Regions from separate parts of the Paenibacillus sp. JZ16 genome, predicted to be linked through region 2. Evidence: a T-box and tRNA genes for the amino acid it is inferred to sense, from the RefSeq annotation. Region 2 holds a T-box; the other holds one or more tRNA genes.
What was found. The T-box of region 2 lies ahead of BJP58_RS02365 (alanine--tRNA ligase). A T-box ahead of a tRNA ligase gene usually reads a tRNA of that ligase, here a tRNA-Ala.
Positions count from the first base shown of each region.

Region 1: it has a tRNA-Ala gene. The T-box ahead of BJP58_RS02365 (alanine--tRNA ligase) is inferred to sense a tRNA for this amino acid. The anticodon was not compared.

Region 1 covers NZ_CP017659.1:2,759,857-2,775,559, reverse strand. The annotation lists gene BJP58_RS12480 (methyl-accepting chemotaxis protein) at 1-59, shown strand, start outside; gene BJP58_RS12475 (PstS family phosphate ABC transporter substrate-binding protein) at 188-1,192, shown strand; gene pstC (phosphate ABC transporter permease subunit PstC) at 1,252-2,184, shown strand; gene pstA (phosphate ABC transporter permease PstA) at 2,185-3,060, shown strand; gene pstB (phosphate ABC transporter ATP-binding protein PstB) at 3,110-3,865, shown strand; gene phoU (phosphate signaling complex protein PhoU) at 3,919-4,578, shown strand; gene polA (DNA polymerase I) at 4,847-7,507, shown strand; gene mutM (DNA-formamidopyrimidine glycosylase) at 7,654-8,487, shown strand; gene BJP58_RS12440 (MntP/YtaF family protein) at 8,610-9,350, shown strand; gene coaE (dephospho-CoA kinase) at 9,360-9,959, shown strand; gene BJP58_RS12430 (lytic transglycosylase domain-containing protein) at 9,956-10,522, shown strand; gene BJP58_RS12425 (alpha/beta-type small acid-soluble spore protein) at 10,591-10,818, opposite strand; gene nrdR (transcriptional regulator NrdR) at 10,968-11,441, shown strand; tRNA gene BJP58_RS12415 (tRNA-Ala) at 11,618-11,690, shown strand; gene BJP58_RS12410 (hypothetical protein) at 12,808-15,703, shown strand, end outside.
Region 2 covers NZ_CP017659.1:531,047-546,749, forward strand. The annotation lists gene BJP58_RS02310 (Lrp/AsnC family transcriptional regulator) at 1-419, shown strand, start outside; gene BJP58_RS02315 (MFS transporter) at 548-1,735, opposite strand; gene BJP58_RS02320 (DUF6366 family protein) at 2,130-2,327, opposite strand; gene BJP58_RS02325 (NIPSNAP family protein) at 2,533-2,898, opposite strand; gene BJP58_RS02330 (SDR family oxidoreductase) at 3,349-4,230, opposite strand; gene BJP58_RS02335 (NADPH-dependent F420 reductase) at 4,285-4,893, opposite strand; gene BJP58_RS02340 (winged helix-turn-helix transcriptional regulator) at 5,082-5,429, opposite strand; gene BJP58_RS02345 (hypothetical protein) at 5,700-6,269, opposite strand; partial or broken gene BJP58_RS02350 (acyl-CoA dehydrogenase family protein) at 6,789-7,112, opposite strand; gene BJP58_RS02355 (bifunctional helix-turn-helix transcriptional regulator/GNAT family N-acetyltransferase) at 7,201-8,127, opposite strand; gene BJP58_RS02360 (hypothetical protein) at 9,298-9,858, shown strand; gene BJP58_RS02365 (alanine--tRNA ligase) at 10,079-11,950, opposite strand; T-box leader at 12,059-12,302, opposite strand; gene BJP58_RS02370 (hypothetical protein) at 12,855-14,174, shown strand; gene BJP58_RS02375 (TetR/AcrR family transcriptional regulator) at 14,777-15,346, opposite strand; gene BJP58_RS02380 (carotenoid biosynthesis protein) at 15,500-15,703, shown strand, end outside.

The DNA.
Region 1 (15,703 bases), 2.2 Mb from region 2:
AGCTTGCCGGAATGAACACCGGTGAAGCTTCGATCATGGAAGATAGGTCGAATCTATAACTCTACTATGATTAAAATATTTTACACTGCGTTTACATTTCTCAGAAACTGCTATTACATTCCGGGATTAATATCAATATTGTAAGTAGGAAGTAGAGACAACAACCATTTTGAAGGAGTGGATTCGTTTGTTTAAAAGAAGGGGTCGTAAACCAGCAGGTATTCTCGTACTGGTGTTAATGCTGAGCACGCTTTTGGCGGCATGCGGCGGAGGAACAACTTCCGGCGGTGCTTCAGGAGAAAATACAGACAACGGTTCAGCACAGCAAAATGAAGGAAGCACAACAACAGCTTTGTCGGGAACGATTGAAATTGACGGTTCCAGTACATTGCATCCATTAACTGAAGCCATCGCTGAAGAGTTCGGCGCAGCGAACCCGGATGTCCGCATTCCGATTGGAACAGGCGGAACAGGTGGCGGTTTCAAACGCTTCAATAATGGAGAGATTCCAATTTCCAATGCATCCCGTCCAATTAAAGACAGTGAAGCTGAAGAAGCAAAATCCAAGGGCATTACCTATCATGAGGTTCTGGTAGCTTATGACGGACTATCCGTTGTTGTTAACCCGAGCAATGAATTCGTAGATAAATTAACGGTAGATGAGCTGAAGAAAATTTACGAGCCGAACAGCACTGTAAAAACATGGGCTGACGTTCGCGAAGGATGGCCGGCAGAGGAAATCAAAATTTACTCTCCTGGTACAGACCACGGAACATTCGACTACTTCACAGAAGCGATTAACGGTGAAGCTCAAGCAAGCAGAAACGATAGCCAAATCACGTTCAGTGCCGATACAAATGCAGTCGTACAAGGGGTTGCTGGCGACAAGAACTCCATCGGATACTTCGGATTCTCCTTCTATGAAGAGAACCAAGACAAATTGAAGCTGGTTCCGATCGATAACGGTACGGCTACAGTAGCTCCAAGCATGGAAACGATCAAGGATAACAGTTATGCTCCATTGTCCCGTCCGCTGCTGCTCTATGTAAACGATAAGGAGCTTGAGCGTCCGGAAGTGAATGCATTCATGAACTTCTACCTTGATAATGCCGCTAGTCTTGCTGGCGAAGTTGGTTTCGTACCGCTTCAAGATGAACAATATCAAGAAGAAAAAGACAAGTTGGCAAAATAATTAAAGACTTCATGCCCGAAGGGGATCCTTCGGGCAACCCATAGAAAGGGAAGAGGAGAATGAACAAAACTTCACCCGTGGCGGCAAACACTAAAAGCATGACATTCCGTCGAAGCAAAACACGCCTCTCAGACAAAATCGTTCCAATCCTGCTCGGCTTGTGTGCCATGCTTTCGGTGTTTACCACCATCGGTATTGTATATACACTTCTACAGGAATCCGTGATCTTCTTCAAAGAAGTGCCGGTATGGTCCTTCTTGACTGGAACGACATGGAGTCCAATTCTCCCTCCAAAAGAATTCGGCGTGCTGCCCCTGCTGGGCGGCACATTGCTGATTACAGGCATTGCGATCATTTTCGCAGTGCCTATCGGCTTGGCATGCGCTATTTATCTCAATGAATACGCTCCTGCCCGGGTTCGGGGGGTTGTAAAGCCAGTGCTTGAAGTGTTGGCTGGTGTACCAACGATTGTTTACGGATATTTTGCGCTTGAAACGGTAACGCCATTCCTTCAAAAGATTTTTCCCGACATGGGGATATTCAATGCGCTTAGTGCGGGTCTCGTGGTCGGCATCATGGTCCTGCCGATGATCTCGTCTTTAAGTGAAGACGCGATGCGTGCGGTGCCTAAGAGCCTTCGTCACGGAGCATACGCGCTGGGTGCTACCCGATTTGAGGTTGCCCTGAAAATTGTACTGCCTGCCGCTTTATCGGGGGTTGTATCGTCCTTCGTATTGGCATTCTCGCGCGCGATTGGCGAGACGATGATCGTTACGGTGGCTGCAGGTGCTACGCCGCAGCTGACACTGAATCCGCTGGAAAGCATTCAGACCATGACTTCTTATATTGTTCAGGTAAGCATGGGAGACGTTCCGCGAGGAACGATTGAATACGGCACGATTTTTGCGGTAGGTCTGACCTTGTTTGTCATCACCTTCTTGCTTAATATATTGGCGCAGTGGGTCGCTCGCCGCTTCAGGGAGGAATACTAGATGAAACAATTGAATCTGGGGGATAGCAAAGGAATCAACCGGAGACGTCTGGGTGACCAAACGCTGCATATGATATTCCTGGCTTGTACCAGTATCGGTATTCTAGCCTTGATGGCTTTGATTGTTACGATCGTGATGGATGGCGTTCACAGACTCTCACCCGATCTGTTCACGAACTTTCCGTCACGTATCGCGGATAAAGCAGGCCTGAAATCGCCGATTGTCGGCACGATTTATCTGCTCCTGCTCATGGCCCCGCTGTCTTTTGTATTAGGCGTGGGCGCGGCAATCTTTCTTGAAGAGTATGCGGGCCGCAGCCGCTGGGTTCGGCTGATCCAGCTGAATATCAGTACGCTTGCAGGGGTTCCTTCTATTATATATGGTATCCTGGGACTGGCGATTTTCGTGCGCAGCATGAATCTTGGCCGCAGCCTGTTGTCCGGGGTATTAACGATGACGCTGCTGGTGCTGCCAATTATTATCGTTGCCGCTCAGGAGGCGCTTCGCGCCGTGCCTAAGAACCGGCGCGATGCTTCTTATGCGCTGGGCGCAACGAAATGGCAAACGGTGTCCAGCGCCGTGCTGCCATCAGCGATTCCTGGAATTATGACCGGGGTTATCCTGGCCTTGTCTCGTGCGATCGGCGAAACCGCACCGCTGATCATGATCGGTGCTTTAACGTACGTGGCCTTCTTGCCGGAAAATCTGCTTGATTCGTTTACTGTCATGCCGATCCAGATCTTTAACTGGGTATCAAGACCAAGTGAGGCTTTCCACGAGCTGGCGGCTTCGGGTATTATTCTGTTGCTCATCATGCTGTTCATCATGAATATTGCAGCCGTGTGGATCCGGAACAAGTATTCGAAGAACATCTAAGAGACGCATAAAGCAGATCTAATCGTGAAAAAGGAGACATGAATAAGATATGGAATCCATCATACAGATTAAGAAATTAAATCTTTACTACGACACGTACCATGCGCTTAAAAACGTGGATCTGGACATTCCGGAGAAAACGGTGACGGCGTTCATCGGACCGTCGGGCTGCGGTAAGTCTACGCTGCTGCGCACGCTGAATCGCATGAATGACATGATTCCTTCCACTCGGATTGAAGGCAGCGTGCAAATCGGAGGAACCGAAATCTACAGCGAGGAAGTCCACGTTGAAGCCTTGCGCAAGCAGGTAGGGATGGTATTCCAGCAGCCGAATCCGTTTCCTAAATCGATTTATGACAACATCGCCTACGGGCCGCGACTTCACGGTATCCGCAATAAAGCGGAGCTGGACCAAATCGTGGAACAGAGCTTGAAACAAGCCGTGCTGTGGGATGAAGTCAAGGATTATCTCAAGCGGTCCGCGCTGAGCTTGTCCGGCGGCCAACAGCAGCGCCTATGCATTGCCCGGGCACTTGCCGTACAGCCGGATATCCTGCTGATGGACGAAGCAACTTCCGCGCTGGACCCGATCTCGACTTTGAAAATCGAAGAGCTGGTGCAGGAGCTGAAGAGCAAATACACCATCGTCATGGTTACGCATAACATGCATCAGGCAGCACGCGTATCCGGGCAGACCGTATTTTTCCTGAATGGCGAAGTGGTTGAATCTGCAAACACCGATACGCTGTTCTCGACGCCGTCGGATGCACGTACCGAGGATTATATCTCGGGCCGGTTTGGTTAAGCCATTATCACGACTATGATCTTTCTTAAAAGTAGATAGGAGGAGCATCACACATGATCCGGAGAATTGAGTTTGATCAGCAGCTTGATGAGCTGAGAAGTTTGCTGCAGGATATGGGCAAGCATATGGAGGAGGCACTGGCAAACAGCGTGGAGTCCCTTCAGACCTTGGATGCGGAGAAAGCGCAGGCGGTTATCAAGAACGATGTGCAGTTAAACAACATGGAAGAGCAAATCATGGACATCGGCTCCCGTCTGATCGTGACCCAGCAGCCTGTGGCAAAGGATTTGCGCCGGATTTTAGTGGCTTTCCGGATTGCAAGCGATTTGGAGCGTATGGGTGACTTGGCGCGGGATGTCGCTAAAGTGACGATCCGTCTGCAAGGCCAGAAGCTGATCAAGCCACTGGTGGATCTTCCGCGGATGTCGGATTTGGTGCGCGCGATGGTTTCGGAATCGATCGAATCCTATCTGACGGAAAATACGGATCTTGCCTATAAAATGGCCCAGGACGATGATCAGATCGATCATTTGTACAGCGTGATTTTGCAGGACCTGTATGCGCATCTGACCTCCGATCCGGATTCGGCCAATCAGGCGATGCTGCTGATCATGGTGGGACGTTACATCGAACGGATCGCCGACCATGCAACCAACATTGGCGAGAGCACGGTGTACCTCGTAACGGGTCATCGTCCCGACCTCAATCAATAGCATAATGATAAGTCAAACGCTGGCGAAAGCTGGCGTTTTTTTGCGAGAATTTAGAAAGCTCCAGCGAAGCGGAAGCAATTCTTTAATCGCATTTATATATTGGGGGCCCCCGCAAAGTATTTGGAATAAGCATCGAAGCGCAGGCCCCACTTTGTGGGGATATTTTGCGTATTCTTAGGAATTCACCGTTAATCGAACGGATTGTTCGGAATTGGCGGTAACCTATGTTATCATGTGGAAAGGAAGTAATATTGGTGCGAGGTGTTCTATGGACAAGCTGATTTTAATTGATGGAAATAATATCATTTACCGGGCATTCTTCGCGATGCCGCCGCTGACCAATGCCAGCGGACAGCAGACGAATGCGGTTTACGGCTTTACGACGATGCTGCTTCGCTTGATTGAGGAACACAAACCGACCCATATGATGGTCGCATTCGATGCAGGCAAGGAAACATTTCGGCATGCGGATTTTCAGGATTACAAGGGTGGCCGCCAGAAAACGCCTCCCGAGCTCTCCGGACAATTCCCGCTGCTGAAAGAGCTGTTGAAAGGCCTTGGCGTCTCCCAATTTGAAATCGGCGGTTATGAGGCCGATGACATTATCGGGACCATTACCCGTCAGGCTGATGAAGCTGGCCGGAAGGTGATGGTTGTATCCGGGGATAAGGATATGCTGCAGCTGGCTTCGGAGCATACCACGATCGCCATGGTCCGCAAGGGCGTTACCGACATCGAGTATTACGGACCGGAACAAATTAAGGAGCGATATGACCTGACGCCTGATCAGATTATCGACCTTAAGGGACTGATGGGCGATGCTTCCGATAACATCCCCGGCGTTCCAGGAGTGGGTGAGAAGACGGCTCTGAAGCTGCTTCATGAATTTGGATCCGTTGAAGCCGTGGTGTCACGCACCGACGAGCTGAAAGGCAAGATGAAAGAGAAAATTGAAGAGCATGCGGATTCCGCCATACTCAGCAAGAAGCTGGCTACGATCTTTCGCGAAGTTCCGCTGGAGCAGTCGCTGGATGACATGGCGTTTACAGGCTTGAATGAAGAGACGGCAGGGCCCGCACTGGCGAAGCTGGAGTTTAAATCGCTCATTGAACGGTTAAACCTGAGCACAAGCGGAGTGGGCGGGGATGCGGCTGAGTCGAAGCCCGAAGCGAAGATTGAAGTGACCCTTGTAGACACGAAGGGGCTTAAGGAGGTTGCGGATAACCTGGCCCACGTCACCATACTCCATGTAGAGACGCATGGGGACAATCCCCATCATGCCGAGGTGATCGGGCTCGCACTCGCTACGGAGGAACGGCAGTACTTCATTCCGTTTGAGGTTCTGAAGTCGGAAGAGGCCGAGCCTGTTCGAGCTTGGCTTGCCGATAGCGGGATCCCTAAACGCGGATATGATCTGCACCGCATTGATCTGGCCCTCCACTGGCAGGGCATTGCTTTTGCCGGCGCGGCATTTGACGTTCATCTGGCTGCCTACCTGCTGGACCCAACCGAATCGAATCAAAGTCTTAGCGGTCTGGCCTCCAAATACGGGCTTGCGTATCTTCAAGCCGATGAGGATGTTTTCGGTAAAGGGGCAAAGTACAAGGTTCCCGATATGGAGAAGCTCAGCGAGCACATGGCCAGAAAATGCCTGGCTGTATCCGAACTGGTTCCCGTTCAGGAGAAGGAGCTGGCTGCCAATGAAATGCTGCCGCTGTTCCATGAGCTGGAGATGCCGCTGTCCCGCATACTGGCCGATATGGAGAAGCAGGGAATTGCCGTGAATGCGGAGGATTTGAAGGAGCTGGGTCGCGAGTTTGAAGGACAGATCGAGAAGCTAGTTCATGAGATATATGAGATCGCCGGAACGGAATTCAATCTTAATTCGCCTAAACAGCTGGGCGAGATTCTGTTTGTGAAGCTGGAGCTTCCGGTCATCAAGAAGACCAAAACCGGTTATTCCACCGATGCCGAGGTGCTCGAGAAGCTGGCGCCTTATCACGATATTGTCCGCTTGATTCTGAAGTATCGTACCTTGGCCAAGCTGCAATCCACTTATGTGGAAGGTCTTCTGAAGGAGATTTCGTCACAAACGGGCAAAGTGCACACGTACTATCGTCAGACGATTGCCGCGACGGGCCGTCTGAGCAGCCAATATCCGAATTTGCAGAACATTCCGATCCGTCTGGAGGAGGGCCGCAAGCTGCGCAAGGTCTTCGTTCCGTCCGAGCCGGGCTGGAGCATTTTGGCGGCGGACTACTCCCAGATCGAGCTGCGCGTGCTTGCGCATATCTCGGATGATGAACGGCTGAAGGAAGCCTTCGTCCACGATATGGATATCCACACGAAGACCGCAATGGACGTGTTCGGAGTCGGCGTGGATGAGGTGGACTCCAATATGCGCCGATCCGCCAAGGCGGTTAACTTCGGCATCGTGTATGGAATCAGCGACTATGGCTTGTCCCAGAACCTGAATATTACCCGGAAGGAAGCCGCGGCCTTCATTGACCAGTATTTCGAGGTGTTCCAGGGCGTCCGGCGTTATATGGACGTGATCGTCAAGCAGGCGAAACAAGACGGCTATGTGAAGACATTGCTTGAACGCAGACGCTACCTGCCGGAGATTAACGCCAGCAACTTCAACCTGCGGTCTTTTGCCGAGCGGACAGCAATGAATACGCCGATTCAGGGAACCGCGGCGGACATTATCAAGCTGGCCATGGTCCATATGGACAAGGCGCTGCATGATCGTCAATTGAAGAGCCGCATGCTGCTTCAGGTGCACGATGAATTGGTGTTCGAGGTGCCGGAGGATGAGCTGGAGATCATGAAGGAATTGGTGCCGGAAGTGATGAGTCAAGCGCTGAAGCTGTCGGTACCGCTGAAATCGGAAGTCAGCTATGGCGAGAACTGGTACGAAGCGAAGTAAAGTTATACAATATGGTTAGCCGATAGAGAATCGTTTATAGGGATCATGGCGTGAAGAGGGGCGCATTATGCACCATACCTTTCCACAAAACCATGGTCCCGCTCTGTCCTAACTTCCGGTATAATGGGAGATGAGGTGAAGTCATTATGCCGGAATTGCCGGAAGTAGAAACGGTGAAACGAACACTTAACCAATTGATTAAAGGTAAGCATATAGATCATGTATCCGTACATCTGCCGCGGATTATTCAGCGTCCTGATGATATTGAGGCATTTGCGTTTATGTTGAAGGATCATACCGTGGAAGGTGTAGAGCGCCGCGGGAAATTTTTAAGGATATTGCTGGACGGACTGGTGCTCGTCTCGCATCTGCGGATGGAAGGGCGTTACGGGTTGTACTCTGCCGAGGAGCCGGTGGAGAAGCACACTCATGTTATATTCCATTTCTCGGACGGGACGGAGCTGCGTTATAAGGACGTACGCCAATTCGGAACGATGCATCTCTTTGCAACGGGGGAAGAGTTTCAGCATGCTCCTCTTGCCAAGCTGGGGTATGAGCCGCTGGATGATACGTTTACGTTCGGAACTTTCAAGGAAGTCATCGGCAGCAAAAAAACGAAGATTAAAGCGGTGCTGCTGAATCAGGCATATGTGGTCGGCATCGGCAATATATATGTCGATGAGGCATTGTTTCGAGCCAAGATTCATCCGGAGCGTAACGCCAACAGCCTGAAGGATGCTGAGCTCAAGCGATTGTATCATGCCATTGTGGATACACTGTCCGAAGCCGTAGAAGCGGGTGGTTCCTCCATTAAATCCTATGTCAATGGACAGGGTGAAATGGGGATGTTCCAGCATAGTCATCAGATTTACGGACGGAAGGACAAGCCGTGTCATACATGCGGTGGACCGATTCATAAGATCGTGGTTGGCGGACGGGGGACCCACTTCTGCCCGAAGTGTCAGCCGGTTAAGAAGTAATCCAATAGGCGTGCACCCATTCCTATCCCTACACATATAATGTGGAACATATGTGGAGCGCATGGAGCTGCTCTTCTTCATGAATGAGCCGCTTGATGTGGAGCTTACGAGGAGGGAAAAGGGTGCTCAGTCATATTTTCTCGTCTGCGCTGCTGGCCATGGCATTAAGCCTGGACGGATTCGGTGCGGGGGTTACATACGGTCTGCGCAAAACAAGGATACCGCTGCTGTCTGTATTGATCATCTCGCTATGTTCCGGCTTGGTGCTTGGCGCCTCCATGCAGGCGGGCGCGCTGTTACAGCGGTTCTTATCCCCATCCGTGGCGTCTGTGATCGGAGCCGCCATTTTGATTCTGCTGGGCTTATGGTCTCTATATCAGCAAGTTCGCAGAAAAAACGAGTCAGATGTGCAGCCGGTTTCCAGTAAGGATATTTCGAAGTCTCTTATGGAAACGAAGGCATCTGACCATCAAGTGAAATCAAGACGTGAGGTTAACACGGCAGGTCAAGTGCATCTTCAGCGGGCGGTATTCTCTCTTGAGATTCCGAAGGCCGGGGTTGTCATTCAAATTCTCCGCAGTCCCTCGAAGGCGGATCTGGACGACTCCGGCAGCATCTCCCCGTGGGAGGCGATGTGGCTCGGGATCGCGTTATCGCTCGATGCGTTCGGCGCAGGGCTTGGCGCCGCCATGCTGGGCTTCTCACCGTTAGGTACCGCGGCTGTTGTTTCCTTGTTTAGCGGGATATTCCTGGTGCTGGGCATGAGGGTTGGTTTACGTTTTGCATCCAAGGGCGGCATGCGTTTTATCTCTTATTTGCCTGCTTTTTTGTTAATCGTCATGGGTATAATGAAGCTGTTATGAGGTGAAGTCATGAATATCGGTTTAACCGGAGGAATTGCAACTGGCAAGAGCACCGTGTCCTCCATGTTGGCCATGAAGGGAGCACTTCTCGTCGATGCGGATCTCATCGCCCGGGAAGTCATGCTCCCGGGTCATCCGGTGCTGGGTAAAGTGACCGAACATTTTGGACAAGCGATCCTGTTTGAGGACGGTACGCTGAATCGAAAAAAACTCGGGGAAGTGATCTTCCATCATCCCGAGCAGAGAACGGTATTGAATGAGATCACGCATCCGGCGATCCGGCAGGAAATCCGGGAACGGACGGAAGCGTATGAGCGGCAGTATCCCGACCGGCTGGTGGTAGCGGATATTCCGCTGCTGCTTGAGGCCAAGGAGCATTATTCTTATCTTGACCAGATCGCTGTTGTTTATGTACCGCGAGAGCTGCAGCTTGAGCGTCTGATGGTACGCGATGATCTTAACAGGGAAGCGGCAGAAGCGCGTTTAAACAGTCAGATGGATATCGAGGAGAAGAAGCGTCTGGCGGATATCCTCATCGATAACAGCGGAACATTGGCCGAAACACAGCAGCAGGTGGACAACCTGTGGGGCAGGTTGGTTAGTCTATGAAGTGGCTCCGTAAAAAAAGAGTGCTGCTTCTGCTGTTTGTCTCTTTTGTAGCGCTTCTGTATCTGAGCTCGAACTGGATGACCTTGCTGTATCCGATTCATTATAAAGATGAAATACGGAAGCATGCCGCATACTATGAGGTCGATCCGTTCCTGGTGGCATCCATCATTCGTGTGGAAACGAACTTCAAGCCGGGTAAGGAGTCCAAGAAAGGCGCCCTGGGCATTATGCAGCTGATGCCGGATACGGCGAATTGGGCGATGGAAATGGCCAAGCTGCCATCGGTAAACCTGCTGAACGTAAAGAATGAAGTGGATGCGAATATCCAGCTGGGCACCTGGTATATTCAGAACCTGCACAAGGAAATGGACGGCAACCCGATTGCCGCCATCGCCGCCTATAATGCAGGCCCCGGGAACGTCAAGAATTGGATCAACAAGGGCATGTGGGATGGAACCTACGAGAATGTGAAGAGTATTCCCATCGGGGAAACCCGCCACTATGTACAGCGCGTGATTTATTATTATAATCAATATACGGATGTGTATAAGGACGGCTTTTAACGAAAAAAGAGCGCTGGACAGGCTCTTACATCGAGCCGTCCAACACTCCTTTTTTAAGGAAGAATCAATTATTGACCGGAGAATTGACCAGCCAATTGTTGCTCGGCCAGGGTTACAAGACGCTTTGTGATGTATCCCCCGATCGAACCGTTCTCGTAGGAAGTCATGTTACCTTGGTATCCGTCTTGTGGAATGGAGATACCAAGTTCTTGAGCTACCTCGTACTTCAATTGCTCAAGAGCAGCGTTTGCGCGAGGAACAACCAGGTTGTTGGAGTTGTTGTTGCTTTGTGCCATGTTAAGTTCACCTCCTTGGGTTGGTAAAAGTATTATGTCTCGGGTTTCGCATTTTCATAACATAAAAGAAAAAAGTTTTGCTGGTAAATTTTTCATTAGGGCCATTAAGGCTAAAATACGCTGAAAACAAAGGAAGTGAAGATAACTTTATGAAGTGTCCATATTGCAGTTATGCCGGAACGAAAGTGCTGGATTCCAGGCCTGCCAACGAGAATAAATCCATCCGCCGCCGCAGGGAATGCGAGCAGTGCAGCAAGAGATTCACAACCTTTGAGATGGTGGAGGAAACGCCGCTGATTGTTGTGAAGAAGGATGGAAGCCGAGAAGAATTCAGCCGGGAGAAGGTACTCCGCGGTTTGATCCGGGCATGCGAGAAGCGTCCGGTATCCGTGGATCAGCTGGATATGATCGTATCGGATGTCGAGAAGGCACTGCGCAATACCGCAGCAGCAGAGGTGGAGAGCCGCCAGATCGGGGAGCTTCTGATGGAACGGCTGTATCCGGTCGATGAGGTAGCGTACGTCCGGTTTGCGTCCGTGTATCGGCAGTTCAAGGATATCAATATGTTTATGAAGGAACTGAAAAGCCTACTGTCCAAGGATACGGACGGTCAGGAGCTGTAAGAGCACCAGGGTTCTGCGTGATCCAGGTGCTCTTCCGGTGCTCTCAAGGAGCCCATCCTCATCATCGATAAGTGACATTATATAGAGAAGTAAAAGGGATACAGCACGTCATCAAAAAATGTGAAAAACCTGTTGACATGCCTGCTGATTTTTTATATGATATAGAAGTCGCTTACGGGGCCTTAGCTCAGCTGGGAGAGCGCATCGCTGGCAGCGATGAGGTCAGGGGTTCGATCCCCCTAGGCTCCATAATAAGAAAACCCTTGATATTCAAGGGTTTTTTGCTTTTTTAATACGTATTTAGTACTGTCCATAAATGGTCTTGGGGACGAATTGGGGACGAATATTGAACATAATGAAAATGGGCAATCATTTTATGTCATGAGCACCTACAGCGTCGGGGTTCGAGGCGCTGTTTTTTTGACTCGTTCAAACGGACTGATCTGGGGTTCAGTAAGGCTGCACCGTTCGAAAGTTGTATCGTAACAGAAAAATTAAATTGTTATTCCGATTTCTAATGTGTTTTCATGCCAGTTCGTTTTACTTATGATTTAACAGCAGTTTCAACGGTCAGTAGCGATTTCCCCGGTTACAGGCGAGAAGCCTGTTCTTGAGGTCTAAAGTATCAGAAACTTTATCCGGGGAGAATTTGCCTGGAAAAAAAAGAAAAAGCGTCCCACAAGTCTTTTGAGTCTGCCCCCATAGCGTGAGACAAATTAAAAACACCTTCAAGAGAATGCAACCATGTCGTAAGATATGGAGACAACCTTGGAGGTGTTTTTCGTTGGCAGCAAGAGTCAGCTGTCCGGTAGAAATGAAGAAGAAAGCCATTGAAATGAAGTTGGATGGCATTCCAGTGAAAAAAAGTCATGAACCAACTGAACATACGTAATAAGACACAAGTGGAGAGCTGGATGAGATGGTTTTGTAGTGGCAAATGGAACCGTCTGGAGCAGCCTGTCGGTAAAACAATACAGCTAAGGTAAAGTGCCTGAATATACATTAAAGCTCGAGAAGGTACAGGGGTGGAAAATCAGTTGAACGAGCTGTTGGAAGACACGGAAATCTATGTAGTCGATGAACATACGTTGTTGGCGTTGCAGGATGTCCGAAGATTCAAAGTATTTGAACACATGGAATAAATGGATGAACGATAAGCGCCCCCGGCGTCTGGAAACAGATCCGGGGGCGCTTTTTTTACAAATATCGACATGATCCACCTCGTAATTTGTCGAGCGATAGAGCCATTATTCCTATTCAGCTGCCTATATAGTATACCGATATTTATAAGATGTCCCAGGTAGTGGAAGGGGGTACGGAAAATTCCTGCGGCTGATTCATGATATTGCTAGAGGAGGCAGAGAACGTGAAGTCTAAGAGAAACCGAATGATTCCATGGCTGTTGGTATTTGCATTATGTCTTAACGGATGGAATCCGTCCATATCAATAGCTGAGGGAGTTCAGCAACCTAACGAAGAAGAGATGGTACCGGAAGTAGTGGCGCCGCCCAGTGTTACGGATGCTGTATATCATAATTCAAATGTAGAATTGCTTGCAGAAAAAAGAGAGGTAACTTTATACCCAGGCGAATCTTACAGATTTTATAATACGTCCACCTTAACCAAGTCCATTACAAATAATGGGTCAACTTCAAAGGGAATTGTGTTTGACTATGTAACTTTTAATGCAGATGGCAGAATTACGGGTGAGGATATGAATCACGGCGGGAATGTTTCTCAGACAAAGGGAGCTACCACCATCATTACGGTCTCGGGGATGTTCCCAGTTACGTTCTCCATTTTTCCTGAAGTGACGTATTCCTTATCCTCGACACCAGCACTCCATCGTATTACACTTCATCAGGGAGAAAGCTATATTTTTACGAATGAGGGGAATCAGTCCCTTAATCTGCAAAGCGATGCTTCCAGCAGCCAGGAGAAGCGTTACGATTATGCTGAATATACTCCGGACGGCACACTAGACAGCTCTGATTTTAACAGTGTCTCAAAGCCGGCGGTAGGCGAAGGGAATGAAATCATTATTACCGGGGCTACGATCAACCCGGTTACCGTGGGGTTTCCATACGATATGTTTAACGGGGAGTACAGTGCGGAACCGGCGTATACGAGGATCATAATGAATCAAGGACAAAGCTATCAATTTACGAATGTGAGCACGAAGACGGATACGCTGGAAAGTGACGGCAAGTCCAGTGATCGTTTCGATTATGTGGTTTATTTACCGGATGGAACTGAGTACTCAAGAGGAACGAATACGTCAAATAAACCTAGTGTTGCAGCAGGACGTACCGCAGTACTTACGATGGTTACGGCGACACCTGTTACATTCGGCGTCCCATACCGAACGTTTGATGTACGGCCCACAGGAGGAAGTGCCATTAGCCGGATAACCGTTTATCCGGGAGATACGTATGTTTTTTATAATAATGGATCGCTTACGAATCCCATCCGGAATGATGCAAGTAACGTCGGCGGCTTATTTGATTATGTCATTTATAATCCCGACGATACCATATACAGAAGTGGATTTAATCAAAAAGGGAGCCCGAGCATTCCTTCATTGGGATACGCGATTGTCTCGAACATCGGAAATACACCCATCGTGTTTGATTATACCGATGATTTTGCGGTTGAAGGAAGTGCGGAGCCTGCATTTGAAAGGGTGACTCTATATCGAGGGGAGAGTTACGAGTTTACGAATATTAGTAGCAGTCTCGAATATTTGGACAGCGACGCTTCCTCTTCGTCCGGTCGGTTATTTGATTATGTTACTTATTACGAAGATGGGACTGAACGTTCGCGAGGACTAGCGACAAGCGTTGAACCCAAAGTGTATCCAAATAACAAGGCAGTTGTAACCGCAGTGTCGGATAACCCGGTGACTTTTGGTGCCATCTATACCGTGTTCCAAGGCGGTGGTAGGCCTAACGAGGCGATCAGTCAGATTACCCTCAATCCCGGGGAGTCCTATATATTCCGTAACCATGGGACATTGTCTAATCCCATTATGAATAATGCCAGTAAAGTAAACGGGATATTTGATTACGTCATGTATAAAGCGGATGGCAGTCGATCTTCGGACGCCTTTAACCGGAGCTCCAGTCCCCAGGTACCGAAACAAGGTTATGCTACCGTCACTGTAGCCGGTACCCAGCCTATCGTATTTGATTATACGGACGATTTTACGGTGGAGCCAAGTACAGAGCCTGCTTATCTGCGCGTAACCTTGTCCAAGGGAGAAAGCTTCTCATTCACCAATGTCAGCACGGAAAGCGAGTATTTGGACAGTACAGCTTCCTTGGCGGGTGGTCGTACCTTTGACTACATCATCTATGATGCAACGGGAGCAGAACAGTCACGAAGAACGGGGGTAACGGTGGAGCCTAAGGTGCCTCCAGGCTATAAAGCAGTCGTAACGACGGCTTCAGACGAACCTGTCAGTTTCGGTGGTCTATACCGTGTATTCCGCGGACAAGATGATCCGGGCGAGGTAGTCGAGCATCTCACAATCTATCCAAATGAATCCTATGTTCTTTATAACAATGGACCTGATGTTGAGCTTCGCCACAATGCGGATACCGTGGGCGGTTCTATGGATTATGCCCTGTATCGTTCTAATGGAACGCTTCTCTCGGACGGATTTAACATTTCCTCGAAACTTGAAGTCACGTCTCAGTCTTATATCGTGATCACGAATCCTTCTTCTGTTCCGATTCTTTATGAGTACTCAGGCGATGTTACCGTTGAAGCAAGCACAGAACCCGCATTCCACAGAGCTACACTGAATCAGAGACAGAGCTATCAATTTACGAATATCAGTACGATCGACAAGGCAATCGTGAGTAAGGCTGTAAATGGTGGCCGTACGTTCGATTATGTTCTCTATGATGGATCCGGCGAGGAAATCGATCGTCGAACAGGTACCAGCATTGAGCCTGTCGTTGCGCCTGGAAATAAGGTGATCGTGACCGTTTCTTCGGACAGTCAAGTTTTGTTTGGGGCCGTATATCGACTATTCCAGGCAGAACCTGCTAAGGAGCCGGTGGGAGAAAAGATAACCGTAAGACAGCATGAGAGCGTTATCTTTACCAACACGGGAACAACCAGTCAACGGATGAAGTCGAACGCTCTTGAAGGAAAGAGCTTTTACGATTATGTAGTATACAGCCCGGGGAATAAACCGGAACAAGCTCAAATCAATTCCGTTGATCAGGAGATTATCATTCCTGGGGGCGGTGTGG
Region 2 (15,703 bases):
TGTTTCATATGGAAAACCAAGCCAGATTGTCCATGACCGAATTGGGAAAGTTGGTGGGACTATCACAGCCAGCCGTCACGGAACGAGTGAAGCGACTGGAAGAAAGCGGGGTGATTGAAGAGTATCGTACCGTTATAAATCCCAAAAAAATAGGAAAACAAAGTACATCCTATCTACTTTTTCGGACCAGAGAATGCAATGCTTTCCTTGATTTCTGCCGTTCTTCCCCCGAAGTTGTGGAATGTTATCGCGTAAGCGGGGAACATAACTATTTATTAAAAGTCATGACAGACTCCATCGCGGACCTAGAAGCGTTTGGAGATCAGTGTGACAAATTCGGAACCTACACTACACTTATCGCGATGTCTTCGCCTATTGCGCATAAAAACCTGATTGAAGGAACCAACCTCCTCATCTGAGTATTACGCATTTATTTAAAGACCGCCCATCTATCGGTTACATGGATGGGCGGTCTTTCGTATAAAGAATGAAGCCGTTTTAGAAGGGATTCCTAACAACTGATCTTTTCCGATATAAAAATCCGCTTTTAGCGAGATCTAGGAAATCCGTGATTTTGGGCGGTCCAAGCTATAATAAGGGTAATTAGCAACAAGAGAACCAATGAACCTGGTAGGAATCTGGCCCCGATCCAATCAAGCAGGATAGCCCCAACAATTCCTCCTGCACCGATTCCGAGATTCCACGCCGTTACTAGCATGGATTGAGCGATATCCGCACTTTGGCCACCTGCATGTGCAATGGCTGTCTGTAGTAATGTGGCTGCTCCGCCAAAGGTCATTCCCCATGCGATGACACCGAAGATGATGACGACCGGCTGATTTATCCAGATTTCCATTGCCGCTGAGGCAAGGGCAAATATCGCAATGCTTGATAAAACCAGTATTCTCATATAACGATCAATCAGCAACCCAATGATCCAAGTGCCGATTACTGAAGTCACACCGAATAATAGCAGAATCAGATCGACTCTATGGGCCAGTGCCGTGTCGGCCAGAAAAGGGGAAATGTAGGTATACAAAATATTGTGAGCTAGCACCCAGGCGAGAACCACAAACAAAATGGGCCGAATTCCAGGTATGAAAAAGATTTTATGCAATGGGAGTTGATGCTGAGCGGGCTCTCCTTCATAATCCGGCATATTCCAGAGCACCCATGCAATGAGGGCTAGCGTCAATATGGATACTGTTCCAAAGATCAGGCGCCAGCCTGCATACGTTCCGAAAAATGTTCCTATCGGAACCCCGAGCGCCAATGCCAAAGGTGTGCCTACCATAGCGACGGCCATGGCTTTTCCTTTTAACGACTCAGGCACCATGCGGCGTGCATAACCTGCAGTCATTCCCCACAACACCCCCGCTGCTACTCCTGCACAGAAACGTGCGATTAGCGTTATAGCATACACCGAAGATAAGGCAGTCACCGTGTTAAATACCAGAAAACCTATGATACATAGCAGCAAAAGCGGTTTGCGTCTCCACTCTCGTGTCGCCGTGGTCAGCGGAATGGCAGCCAGCAGGGAGCCCACTGCATATAACGTAACCAGTTGTCCGGCCAGCGCCTGCGTTACGCCAAGATCACTCGCAATCTGGGGTAGTAGCCCAGCAGGCAGACTTTCCGTAAGTATGCAGATAAATCCTGCCATAGCTAACGCCAGTAGACCTGCCCATGGAAGACTTTCTTTTTTGACATCGGTGTCATTTGTGGCAGAATACATTTCGTTCGAAATCACAAATAATGCTCCTTTATTCTGTATTTTGAGATAGCTAAAATGCTCACTTGCTATCTTTGATAAGCTTACAGAAATAAGCTCTCATTGTGCATACAGCATTAAAGGTAGTGGAACTTTATCACAAAGAAAATCCATTTATTTCGGAATGTTTACTTTTAATTTTAATGGTCATCTTATTCTAGCCACTATGACTGCACTAACCTGCCCGTTAGCTTAATGAATTGCATGGAAACCTAGTTAGATATTATCTAATCGGTAATCGGCTCATGTTCTTGTCCATTACGGCAATCGGTACAAGTTCTTGTCCTCGACTCAGGACAAGAACTTGTACCGATATCTTGTATCTCGACAATTTTGGCTTTCTCAAATATTAAAACCATTAATAAAAATATTGAACAACTATAAGACCGACAATAATAACAATAGTTAATACTAAAGTGCCTTTCCAACCTAAATCGACTATACTATACCGAGCCCTACTATTTCCGGGATTCATATGACCAAATGGATTATTTTCCAATTCTTCTTGTCTTAGTCTTTCTCTTGTTCTTTCAGGAGTTTCATAATCTTTGCTCATTGTTTACCTACCCCTAGGTTAATAATTTTAATTAGATATCCAATACCAATTTATTGATGCAGTAGTATAATAATAACATTTTTATGTATTCCACAACCTTCTTGCACTACCCTGCCTGTTAGTTGAACAAAAGCAGCCGATTACGTTGATTGGCTGCATTCTTGTTTTTATTGAGCTATCTGTATCCCGTTAGTTGAATTGTTTTTTATGAAAAATTGGATAGTATCGTTTTATTCCTAGGTACTGTACTCAATAAAAAGTCTTCTTTAGGTGCTTCTTTTAAGAGATTTTCTCCACGTATTCTTAGTTCCTCGTGTTGATTCCGTACGCGTTTAACATGCTCTTCATCACCTTTAACCTGGTTTTCTATATTTTGATATTCCTCAAGGCTCTTATATTCCCAAATCGCAAAGACTTCAATAGCACCTTCGATTTCTTCCGTCATCCACCGACCAACTAAACTTGCCCCATATTTGAGTTGTGTAGGTAAAAGAAATTCATTAAATAAATGATTAAATTCATCTATTCTTTTTGAATCTATTTTGTATGACTTCCTTCGATATATACTCAATTCTTTATCTTCTCATCTGCTCGAAATGTCACTAAGTATTTATTCTTTAATGAACTTTATATCCCTGTTAAAACAATCCTGGAACTTCAACATTATTAAGCTAAACTGCCCGTTAGCTTAGTGAAATTGCATGGAAACATAGTTAGATACTTGTCTAATCGGTAATCGGCTCATGTTCTTGTCCTTTACGGCAATCGGTACAAGTTCTTGTCCTTGGCTCGGGACAAGAACTTGTACCGATATAACAAAAAAGCCGCTAAAATAGCGACTTTCCATGGGACAATGTTTCTGTCCTCCGACACTTCTTTATGGGTTGTGTCACATAAACGGCCGGTCAATCCGGACGTTTATTGCGGGAAACGTTAGCTCAATAAAATAGCGACAGTCAATTTTCTCGTCCTTGGCTGTCGCTGTTTCTTTTTCAAATTTAGTCTAAAACATACCCTGCTTTCAATCTTCAACTTTAGAAAACTGATGTTTAAAGAATTCCTTATATGTCATTGGTTTTCGGCCAATTAGACTTTCAAGATCCCCGGATGTCTCCGAAAATTCTCCAGTGTTGACTCCTCGCACCCAGCCTAATAAAAAATCAGTCATGAAAACAGGCAAGCCATTTGCTACCATAGAGTCTATATATTCTTTTTCGCTAACTGACTCATAAGGGATATTCATCTCACTAATCTCCGAGAGGGCTTCAGCGATGTCTGCAAAAGAGCTCCCCTCGCTGCCACTTAGAGTGTATGTCTTATTTTCGTACCCGTGTTGAGTGAGAACGGCTACGTTAGCTGCCGCCAAGTCATCCAGAGATGCAGCGGCAACTTTGCCGGAACCCTCTGGTACTCGCACGCCGGCTTTAAGCGCATCTCCGAAATACATATGCAAGGTTTCAAGGTACGGTGGATTCCGCAGAATGGTATAGTCTAATCCGGATGCTCTAAGCGTTTGTTCAGCAAATAAGTCTGACATCGTTACTTCGGGCAAAATAAGATTTGAATTTTCTTTTCGAATGATCGACGTGTAGATCACTTGTTTAACACCAGCCTCCTTTGCAGCTGCGATGACATTGAAATGTTGCGTATTACGGTCGGTAAATGCTTGCGCGGAGATAAGCATGACTTTGTCAACACCATTAAAAGCTCGCAGAAGGGAGTTATAATCGAAATAGTCGCCCTGATGGGCCTCCACACCTTCTTTAACAAACCTTTCGATTTTTTCAGATTGCGGATCACGTACCAATACAGCGGCCTGATTTGCCGGAACCTTTTTAAGAAGAAGGTTTAGCGTCCTGCTGCCAAGATTACCCGTTGCTCCAGTAATAAGTATTTTACCCATATTAGTAACCCCTTTGAACTTTTATTGATAAACCAGTTGCAGTATAGGATAACGTTATCGTACAGTGTATTGATCCAGCAGATTTAAATTCAATCCGGCGAGAGGTCCTCCTATTTGCTGCAGCAGACCGCCCTGGCTCAAGGATCCAAGATCAATACAGGCAAAGCCAATCTTCTCCCAAATTTCTTTCAAGACTTGTTTTACCTGGATGTCGTCACCGGACATGAACAGGACAGTCTTCGGCTTCTCTTCCGTGTAATCCTTAATCCATTCCATCGGAACACTGTTAAAAGCTTTAATTACATGAGCACCCGGAGCATATTGGGCTACGATTTCACTTGAATTCTTTCCTGACCATTCGCCAAGTAGAGGTTCCGTATTTTCAAAACGGTTGGTAGCATCAATAAGAACACGGCCTGTCCAGTCAGGAACCATTGACAAAGCAGCAGGCATTTGCGCCCACGTCACGCATAATATTACAAAGTCCTGCTCAGCTGCTTCTGACGGTGTTCCGGATTTTGCGCCAGCACCAAGCGAGCTTACCAGATCTGAGAGCGTTTCGGGACCACGACTATTACTGAGAATAACTTCATGACCGTGAAGCAATAGATGTTTCGCCAGCGTTTGAGCAACTGTTCCAGCACCAATAAAGCCAAATTTCATAACGCACCTCCAAAAACTTATCGATCTACATACGACTCCTTTTATTAATTCTTTGATTTTCTTCATGGCCATAAGTCTTATTATGATCCATCCATAACTTTTAAAATAGTACGTACTTTTATGTTATATAGTAACTAAAAAGTGATAATTGTGATGAAGTGCAGAATAAATGGATCAATGAAATTACTCTATTCTACATTTAATCTCCGATATTCATCCTTACTCAAGTTCTTCTCTGCATAATTTTGGCCCCAATCACAAAGAGCTCGCAAAGTGGGTTCAAGTGACATACCCATTTCTGATATTGAATATTCCACTTTTGGTGGTACCTGATTGTACATTTTTCTTATAATCAAATTAGCACTCTCCAACTCCCGCAACGACTGGACTAACATTTTCTGAGATATTGTGGGTATGAGCCTTCTCAATTCACCGGTCCGTTTAGGACCTTTTATTAAATAATACAGAATAAGAGGCTTCCACTTCCCGCCAATGACATTTAAAGTGATTTCCAGATCACAATAAAAAGTTTTCAATTTAAAAAACACTACCCTTCATTAAATTTCCATTATTATAATACATGATAACCCTATTACTTGTTGATCTAACGGGAAATGATAGTTGAACATAAAGGGTTTCACATATTAGTCATGACTAATATGTGAAACCCTTTAATATATCTATCTTTCTTAAATTTAGGTCTTGATAACCTAGTAAAATTAAGTATTAGACTGACGCTGCCTCACTAAGGATACAGGTAGGATAGCGCATAAGCCACTGGTATGTTCAGTACCTTACTCTAGATGCTAATTGCTCTTGGGCTTTTTCGATGGGCAACATTTAATAAAATAGGTCGGGCTCATCTGAGCCTGGCAGCCGGTACATACATAGACTGTTTCACCGTTATGTGTAAGCTTCCGAATTGGCTGGGTAGAGAAGAGGTTGGGCTCATCAATAAACTCTAGGAAGAATTGTTTTTGTAACTGCTTCCGGGTCTCCCATTCAATTTCTTGCCCAGGTAAGTAATTGTGCACGTCTCGAAGCCAAATCTCAAATCGGTGCATGATCTCGGTATAAGGACCTTCTCCATTCTTGATGCTTCCTTTTGTAGGATATGCAATGCCAAGCGAATCTGACCACTTCAGATTACCGTTTCTTCTGGCATAAAGACGACTACTCTTCTGACTCTTTCTTTGTATATCTTGACACAGGTTGCAAAGCTGCAACGAGCCATTCCGTTCAGCAAGCGCAATATCTTGGGGAAGTCTCGCGTAAGATTTCTTGCAGGCGGTACAATCCAATATATGTACGATCGGTGGGTCAGACTCTCTACGCTGTGAAGTGTTAATGAGATGAGCGGCTGCTCGAAGGTCCATCGTAACTCCTCCTAATGTGTACTGTCTACATGACACATTTTACACACCGGGGATTAAATGTGTCATGTCGATTGTACACAAAACTGCCGCGACTCAGATTTAGTCTATTTAATCTCTTCTTCAACCTCCACTTGCTAATAGTTGAAAGTCCTACAAATGATATTTTCTTTATATGGTCATTTGCTTTTCGTTAGTCTTCTCCGTTTACCTGGCGATTCTCTATTGTTTTATAGTAACTTGAATACGTTCGATCGCTATTCGATGATTTGAAACTCCGTAAACAATCATCTGCAGCCTGCGCTTTGCTTTTGATCAATAGCTTTAGACAGATACCAGTCACGAGCTCTCTCGTAGGGTAGTATGTGCGCTTATTCTAAATGATTTGATTTTTGGGGTTCAAGGTGTAGGATTTCTTTTGATAAGTAACGGTAATCTTGCCGGTCTTGCATCTTCGGTTCCGCCCAACAAGGCCATCAACTCTATCGACTCGCACAGGTTTTCAAACAAAGCCTCGGGTCAAGCCCGGGTCAGACGCTGCTTAAGCAAGAGGCTGATACTCCAGCCGACAGCTAGTGCGGTGGAGCTGTCTCCGCGCGCCAGCCGTTCCTGGGCCAGCACCATTTCATAGACGGAGGCTTCCTCTCCGCCAAATCGCTTGGGAACGGTTAGTTTTAAATAGCCTGACGCCTTGAGATCTTCAAAGTTCTCGTACGGAAACGATCCTTCCGAATCATGCTTGGGAGCTCTCTCCGCGAATATGGCGGCCAGCCGGTCTGCCCTCTCCGCAATGTTCACCTCGTGTTCATTTCGTATGAATGGATCTGCGACATAAGATCGGTTCAAGCTCGCCCCCTACTTTTCAATACCGTGTATTTTGGTAGTAATATAGAAATTGTTAGCAATCCGGATTTGGGGTCTCGATGAAGGGACGTTATGGCAAGTGAAGCTCGAAAACCTGCTCGACGTGGCTTACGCCCCACGCTTCGTTCGGACGCTCGCCGGTCTTGCGGAAACCGACGTTCTCGTACATCCGAATCGCATTTTCCTGATCCTCGGTCGTTTCCAGGAACACGTTCCGGTAGCCCTTTTCCCGGCAATACTTGACGGCCTCGTTCAATAACGTCTTGCCAAGTCCCCTTCCCCTGAAATCGGGGTGCAGGATGAACCATCTGAGCTGTGCTTTGTCCGGCGTATGCCCGACAATGGCGATAGCGCCGACGATGTGGCCGTCCGCCTCCGCCAGCCAGAACCGATCCTTCTCCCGGTCATAATGTTGGAAGAACTCATGAAAGGTCTTGCAAACATAGCCCTCAAATCCATGATTATAACCGCACTCCTCCGCGTACACCCAGCCGTGCAGATGGATCAGGACGCCAACGTCCCCCGACCGCAGCTCGGTGCGGATGACCACGCCCAGACCGCGATCCTCTTCGGTGGAGAGGGAGCTTTCAATGGCCGTCATGCTCTTCGCAATCAGCCCCTTTCTGTGCTCCGGTAGTCCCTCGATTAACCGGCGGATTTGCTCGTCGGATAGCGCATCGAGCTTGTGCAGCATTTCACGGCCCTGATCGGACAGGTAATGATAGTAGGATCTGCCGTCTTTATCGGATTGAACGCGGTAGGTCAGCCCAAGCTTATCGAATCGCTTTAAGATGCGGCTTAAATATCCGGCATCGATGCTCAGCTTGTCGATCAGCATTTTGGCTGTGCAATGCTCCGTATTCTGAATTTCGTAAAGCACCCTAGCCTCGGAGAGAGAAAAATCGCTGTGCAACAGATGTTGATCGAGGAGTCCGAGCACATTCGTATAAAAACGGTTAAAGCGCCGGATCGTCTGAATGATGGTTGCATCTGACATGATGAGTGAGCCCCTTTCTTTTTATTCGGATAGCAAAAAATTAACATTAATATTTGACTAAGTCAAATATTAATTTGACATAGTCAACTAAATGAACAGCGAAAAACACGGAATCCGCTTATTCCGTGTTTTTCCCATGGTAACCCATTACAACCACCTTGCTTAGTTGTGCAGGTCGACGGTTTTATTCAATTCGGAATCCTCTTCCTGACGCTGGCCGTTCATTTTCCGGAAGGCGCTGACAATGCAGATTTCCGTCGGGGTCCTAATTTATCAAAATAAGTGGAACACTCGAAATTTCCCAGTGAGATTAATACCCATCATTCTTAGGTCACATCCTTCTGTGCTAGCCTTCGAATGTCTTTGTAGCGTAGTAAGGCCCTTCAGTAGAGCAACACTCATGTATACATATGATTTGCCTCCTGTCCGTTTGTGAACAAAGGCAGCCGATCTCTTAGCGGTTGCCTTCGTGGTAGTGCCCAGAATAAACTGTTAGGATGGGTTTATCTAAGTATGTTTCTGTAGTAATAACCCAGGGGCCTTTAGTTGGTGTATAGAAATACGTTGCACTTGTAGTGTACGACTTTCTACCCTTAACATTATCGTCAGCTCTAATTCGTGAAAGTTCAAAATCAATACGCTTATCACTATAAAATTTTACAGTAACATTTAAAAGGACTTTCCCATTTACTTAATTCAGGGAATTTAAAGTGATTGTTACATCGTTACGTGCAATAGTAATTGGAAGTTTTTAGTAATTATCGATTTGAATATAGCGCCACATAAAAATGCGGATACGATTTTCAGTTTTTGTTTCATTATTTAATCCTCCAAATTAATATTCACCATCAACCTATCTGCTATATTAGCATCGTAGCATTACAAAATAGCAGTATGAATCATGTTCTTACGAATCACCACCCATTATATTGGACAGGAGCCACTGGAAAAACAACCTTCTACTATAACCTTGCTATAAATGATGTCCGAGCAAGAATTATTTCAATTGTTAATGCGAATAGAAGTACAATTATTAGCGGTAACGGTTATGCTACAATAAATGTTAGTATAGATGGACAAATGTACAGGTTGGTTGTAAGTAATTATAGAATAAATACATTTTACCTTATTGATTAAGTTACAACATACCTTTAGTTATTGGAGTAGTTTATGCTAAATATAACCACATACATTGAAAAGAAGACTATAGATTCTTTTTACTTTAGTCAAGATAATATTGAAGACTATTTTATTTCATTGAAAGATAGTTTATCAATCCAGGTGGCTAACAGACAATTAAACAAGCATAAAGGCCATAAGTTAGATGGTGTAGTAAATATAAAAACGTCTGATACTACAATCACCAACTTTATGGATTGGGATGATATTGACTTGATGTGGATCGGTGTTTTAGAAATGACTTTGGAATATAAAAAAACAGGTTTTGGAGAGCACATTATGGCCATGAATAGCCATGAGTGGAGTGTCAAAAGAATCATTACAAAACCAGAGAACAAGATATTATTTAGAGTAAAAAGAAATCCGTTGATTTTTGAAGGTACAAACCTTTACGAAGCTTACAAAGAGACGAAAAACATTGTTGTTGAAGAAGAATTTTTATCTGAAATTCTTAAGGCGGCTAATGAGTTTATTTCTTTTAGAGAAAAACTATTTAAAATTGATAATCTAGGCAGATTAAAAGCAGTATTGTCTGAAATACAATCTTATTAGGCCAACTAGTAGTTTTAATTTAACAAGTGGCATAAAAAGATCTCCCAATCTGAGCAATTCGGATTAAATCCGAATTGCTTTTTCTTTAAAAACTGTTCTCCGGTACCGCCAACGGAAAGGCCAAGCGATGTCAAACCGTCTTCATTTGCCGGATTTATCATTCATCCTGGATTCCCGGCAACTCATAACGTTGTTACAAATGGCAATCCTAAAACATCAGCTATTGTTCAGCGTTTTTATTAATTACTCCTTTAATCCTTCTAACTCCAGCAGCAGAAGATTGTTCTTTTTTAATACTGAACTTTCCTATGTTTGTTGTATCCTCTACATGAGGTCCTCCACATACTTCTCGACTCCAAACTTTCCCTTCATTATCTTTGATTGTATACACCTTAACGATATCCGGATATTTATCCCAAAAATTCCCTACAACATTACTTTCTTTTGCTTCAGTTTTAGGCATCTCTGAAATATAGGTAATTGCTTTTGACGAAATCGCATCATTCACATACTTCTCCACCGCAGCTATTTGCTCTGGCGTAAGTTTTTCATCATGGTTGAAGTCAAACCGTATTCGCTCTGAGGTAATATTACTTCCTTGTTGATGAACATGATCACCTAAAACTTCCCTTAAACCAGCAAGTAATAAATGAGATACCGTGTGCAGCGCTGTTGTTTCTGTTGAATGTTCAGCTAATCCACCTTTAAATTTACCCACAGAAGCAGTTCTGCTCTTTTCAGCATGTTTCTTTGCCGCCTCTATATAAGACGCCTTGTCCTCCATGCTATATCCATTTTCAGTTAGAAACTCTTCCGTCAACTCCAAGGGAAACCCATATGTTTCGTAAAAATAAAAGGCATCTGCACCTGTAACTTTACCCTTATTCTTAAGATGTTTTTGTATTTCAAATTCTCCTTGCTGTAAAGTTCTATAGAAAAGATTTTCTTCCTTATTTACTGTTTCGATAACTTTCTTTTTATTACCGATCAAATCTTCATAAGCTGTTGCTTCATCTATATAAACTTCAGACAACTCACCCACAAAACTTCCTTGTATACCTATTTTTTTACCTGCACGAATCGCCCTTCTTAATAACCTTCTTGTTATATACCCTGCATCACTATTAGCTGGCTCCGCACCATCATTAATTAGAAAAGTAGCCGCTCTCACATGATCAAGTATGATTCTAAACGACTTTAAATCGTCAGTATATTGTTTACCACTTAACTCCATCAATTTTTTCTTGGGATTAAGGAAGAAAGCCGTATTATAAATATCCTTGTCACCATTAAGGGCTGTTGCAACCCTTTCTAATCCGCCTCCATAATCCATATTGGGATTTTGCATTTTTACAAATCCTGTGCCTTCTTTTTTGTAACACATAAATACGTTGTTCCCAATCTCTAAAAACCTCTCGCTTTCAGAAGCAGGATGATCCAGTGAATCACCGCCTGGTTCAAGATCATAAAACATTTCACTATCAGGCCCACCCGGTTCACCAACAGGCATATCCAATGGACTTCCGGCTCGACTCCACCAATTTTCTTTTTCATCGTATAAGAATATTCTTCCACCTCTAGATGCTCCATATTGATAGGGATCATCTTCAATGATAGGTTCTATACCAACTGATTTAAATTTTTCTGACCAGATTTGAATGGCTTCCGTATCTTTCTGTATATTCAAATCATCACTTCCTATAAAAGCACTGATATACAGCCTGCCAGGATCAATTCCTAATTCGATAATATGCCAATTCCAAATGGCATCGATTTGCTTTTTCTTATAGTTATTTTCATTTGCTTTAAACTCCCATCGACCTATCATTTCAAAAAATGTCAGATGCGACGTATCTCCTACTTCATCAATATCCACTGTCCTTAAACACTTCTGAATATTAGCAATCTCATTACCTATCGGATGCTTTTCCCCCAATAAATATGGAACCATAGGTTGCATTCCACTTCCTGTAAACAACGTTGAGGAATCATTTTCTGGCAACAAGCTAGAAGAGGGCACTTGGCTAGCCCCTATTCCTTTCATAAAATCAATATATGATTTTCTTAACTCATCTGGTGTCATTTTCACCATGCTCAATACCTCCATTTCAATTATTAATTATTCTCGGAAATTACTTTGCAGATATTCAAACGAGAAGAAATAAAACAAAAAAGCCCTAAGCTGACCTATTTCTTGTCAACTTAGGGCGAACTATGATGTCCGTGTTACCACCTAATTTCAGATTTCTCTGCACTCTATCAATACGGGATATCTCCGATATTGTTTCCTGAATAACGGTGGAACTCCGTTGAAGCCTACTTAGATTCCTCTGTTCGGTTCACAGCTCCGAGACTGCTTCACTATTAGATCAATGAAGATTCGCACCAACCATCTTCTCTCTGTGAGATCCCTAATAGCTACTATTTCTCATCATAGCCTTTTCGTTTTAAGTTGAACCAATGCTATCACACTCAACTTGTTCTGTCAATTAATTCCACTATTTTTTATAAGGTATAAGTCTGTCGATTCTACCATCAGCTTTGGCAATTCGGTTGCTTCGCATCCTCTGACTTTAGCCAAATTATAATTCTCCCCAACCTCAATTCCACATTCCTGTTTACCCTGTGAAATAATCAGGAGGTACAACAAACTTGGGTGGGGAAGTATCGCTTCCGGAGCGGAGGTGATAACCCTTATGATATCCCTCCATACTTTTTGGGATAGTATGCCCATTGGAAATTGAACTATACTGCCCGTTAGCTTAACAAGACAGCTGATCGCTTAGTCGTAAAAGATTAAAACAAAAATTAACGTGAATAATCTGTCCTGATGGTACTATTTCCCACCTCAAATGTACTTTTCATAAGTCTCATCTGTGCAGGATTGCCTAATGGGCTAGCGATTTGCATTGGCAATATTTACTCATTAAACTGTGTTCTCATCTTTGTTAAAGTGGATAAGCATTATGAAGACAAAGACGGGAGTTTTAATAGACATGAGCGTTCTCACCAAATCTATCATTGGTCTGCTTTGCGTGACGACATTAGCGGGCACCTATTTCAGTTATACGGAGCATCAGAATAATCGGCAATGGGAGCAGCAACAACAGCACAATACGCAATACTGGTCACATATGCAATTGATCTACCTGCGTGATTTCGACTATGCGCTTGCGGAGTCCCTTGCGGCATCTACGATTTCAGATCGGCAAGCAGCACTTCAATCTGCGATTGAAAATGCCAATTTTATCTTGCAATCTGTAAGGATCGGATCCGTTACAATGAACTTTCAATCTTGGTCATATGAGTCGTTTATCACAGAGGGCAGCCGCTACTTGGCCTATCCTGCCAGCGAGAAGGAAATCTCGCTTAACCCGGATCAATTAGAACAAATTCAGCGTTTGAGAACGTTCGCGAGGACCGCCCTACCTTATCTCGATCAGATGAGAAAGAAAGCTGTTGATTCCTCTATATCAGATATACAACAGATATCAACTGAAATGGAAGAGGCTTTGTCTCAACTCGACTCGGTCTCCACCTATGGAAATAAAGCCTTTAACGAGTTCCTGTACAACCAGAATCCATACATACCTCCGAAGCCAGGAACCGTTTTCGCCGGTGAAACCACTTATACGGCTACGGAGCTTGCGGCCAAAGCGAAAATTTTCATGGGCGAGGCTTGGAATAAAGGAGCAGGTAAGCAAATTGTCCACATCTCAGGCGGGAGCAGCCCCCAATTCGGAGAAGTCTTGGATTTCAAGTTATCGGACACCGATGGAAAATCAACCAACTCCTATATTGCAACACTAAGTAAAAGCGGACACGTGCTCCAAGTGAGACGCAAGAGCTCGATCTCTGAGAAAGGAGATGTAGAGCAAACTATCGACTTAAAGCAGGTTGTCGCGGTTACGGACACCTGGATGGCTCGCTGGTCTGACGAACGTCTGACATTAGTAGCGAAAGAGATAAACGATACTTCCATTTATCTCACGTATATTCCGGTCCGGGAGCAAGTTTCCATTCCGCAAATGAAAGTCGTATGGCGATTTGATCGCCGTACCGGTACGTTGAAGAGCTTTGATGCGTCTAATTATTATTCCCATTACAATAAAACCTTCCCCGTTCACCCGAGGCTGACAGCGGAGCAAGCCTCCGCGAAGCTTGGCCCAAAAGTAACCCCCTCGGGCAAGCCAAAGCTGGAAATCCACAACAGCCAGCTCGTATACGCATTTCCCGTCACTGGGATCGAAGGCGTTTCTCACGTATACGTAAACGCCCGCACAGGTGCTGGCGAAGGCATTAATTACAACCTGTAACCACAACAAATTTAGGCAGCCCCACGAACATCCTCGCTGCGGGCTGCCTAGATTTTGCGTGCCAACGTTGGGTCACCACTTTCCTTTTTAGTTTCTTACGTTTCTCCGTGACTAAAATTAAACTAACCTGCCCGTTAGTTGAACAAAAAGCAGCTGATCATGGCCAGCTGCTTTTCTATATTTATTTAACTATCGTTTCCCGTTAGTTGAGTGGCTTTACAACCATGTTTGAAAAGGCTTCAGTTTTTCTTGAGTTAGGAACTAGGGTTGCTCCTAACGTTTCGTTAACGTGGAGTTTTACATGTTCTTGTTTCTCGACAGCTCAAGTTTTCGGCTTAACTGTTATGCCCAACTTCTTAAAAAATGGTTGTATCTGCTGGAACATATAGCAAACAGATTTATTGATAATAGACAATACAGCAAATGATTAAATCATATCCAACTGTTTTGAAAAAGCGAGAGCAGGAACTAATCGCCATTACTAATTCTAAACATCGGAAAAGCAATAGAAGATAATATTACCGGATCTTCTGTGATGGCCAGCAATCGAGTTATATCGAACCTGACCGACGAGGTAAAATACGGGATGCAGTTTTCACTTACTACAATTCTTCAGAATAAAAAGCTTTAGATACGGATTCCGTAGCTTTATCAATAAAAGCTGCAATTTTATTGGGGCTTTCCTTCAGACCACTACTCACCCACTTTTTAATAATAGCTATACTGCCATGAGCGGTGAACGTATACCAGGACTCAAATAATTGTGGATCAAAATCTTTTAATTCCTGCTTCCATCGCTCAATAGTTAAATCGTGACTGATATAAAGGATTCGTTCTAGTAATTCTTTATCGCCATGCTCTGAGAACAGAACCTTACATATCGTTTGATTCGCTTTTATATACTTACATAATTCATAAGATAGCTTTTGAGGGTTTGAAGAACTCATCCCAACTTGCTTAATGTCTTCGTAAAGATCATTTCCAATCGTTGAAAGAAGCTCAAACTGATTCGCATAGTGTGTATAAAAGGTGTTGCGATTAATCCCTGCTTCTCTGCAAATGTCGGTCACTGTCACTTTATTGATAGACCGTTCTGTCAAAAGCTTCAGCAGGCTTTCTTTTACAACCATCTTTGTATATCTCACTCTGTGATCTGTTTTTTTGTCTGCCATAATATCCTCCAATTAGAAATAGCGAACAAATCTACTGTGGTTTGTATGATAACTAACATATCTCAATCGAACAGCCTGTTGTTTAAGTAACACAGTGAAATTATAATTTATTTGAACGTTCAATTCAATTTCAACTTAAATGGAGGGTAAAATGTGGGTGATATAACTGTGGTGCCTGTATGGATAATTCAAGATATTATAGTCTTAATTGCTGCTGTTCTAATGGTTTTCTATATCCTTGATAAGGAAACACATCCCAAAACGGTTCTACTGCAATTTATAGGTTTTGTGTTTTTTTACGCAGCTGTTTTTGAAATTACTGCTTCATCGCTTGGGGAAGGTTTTTACGCCTATGGG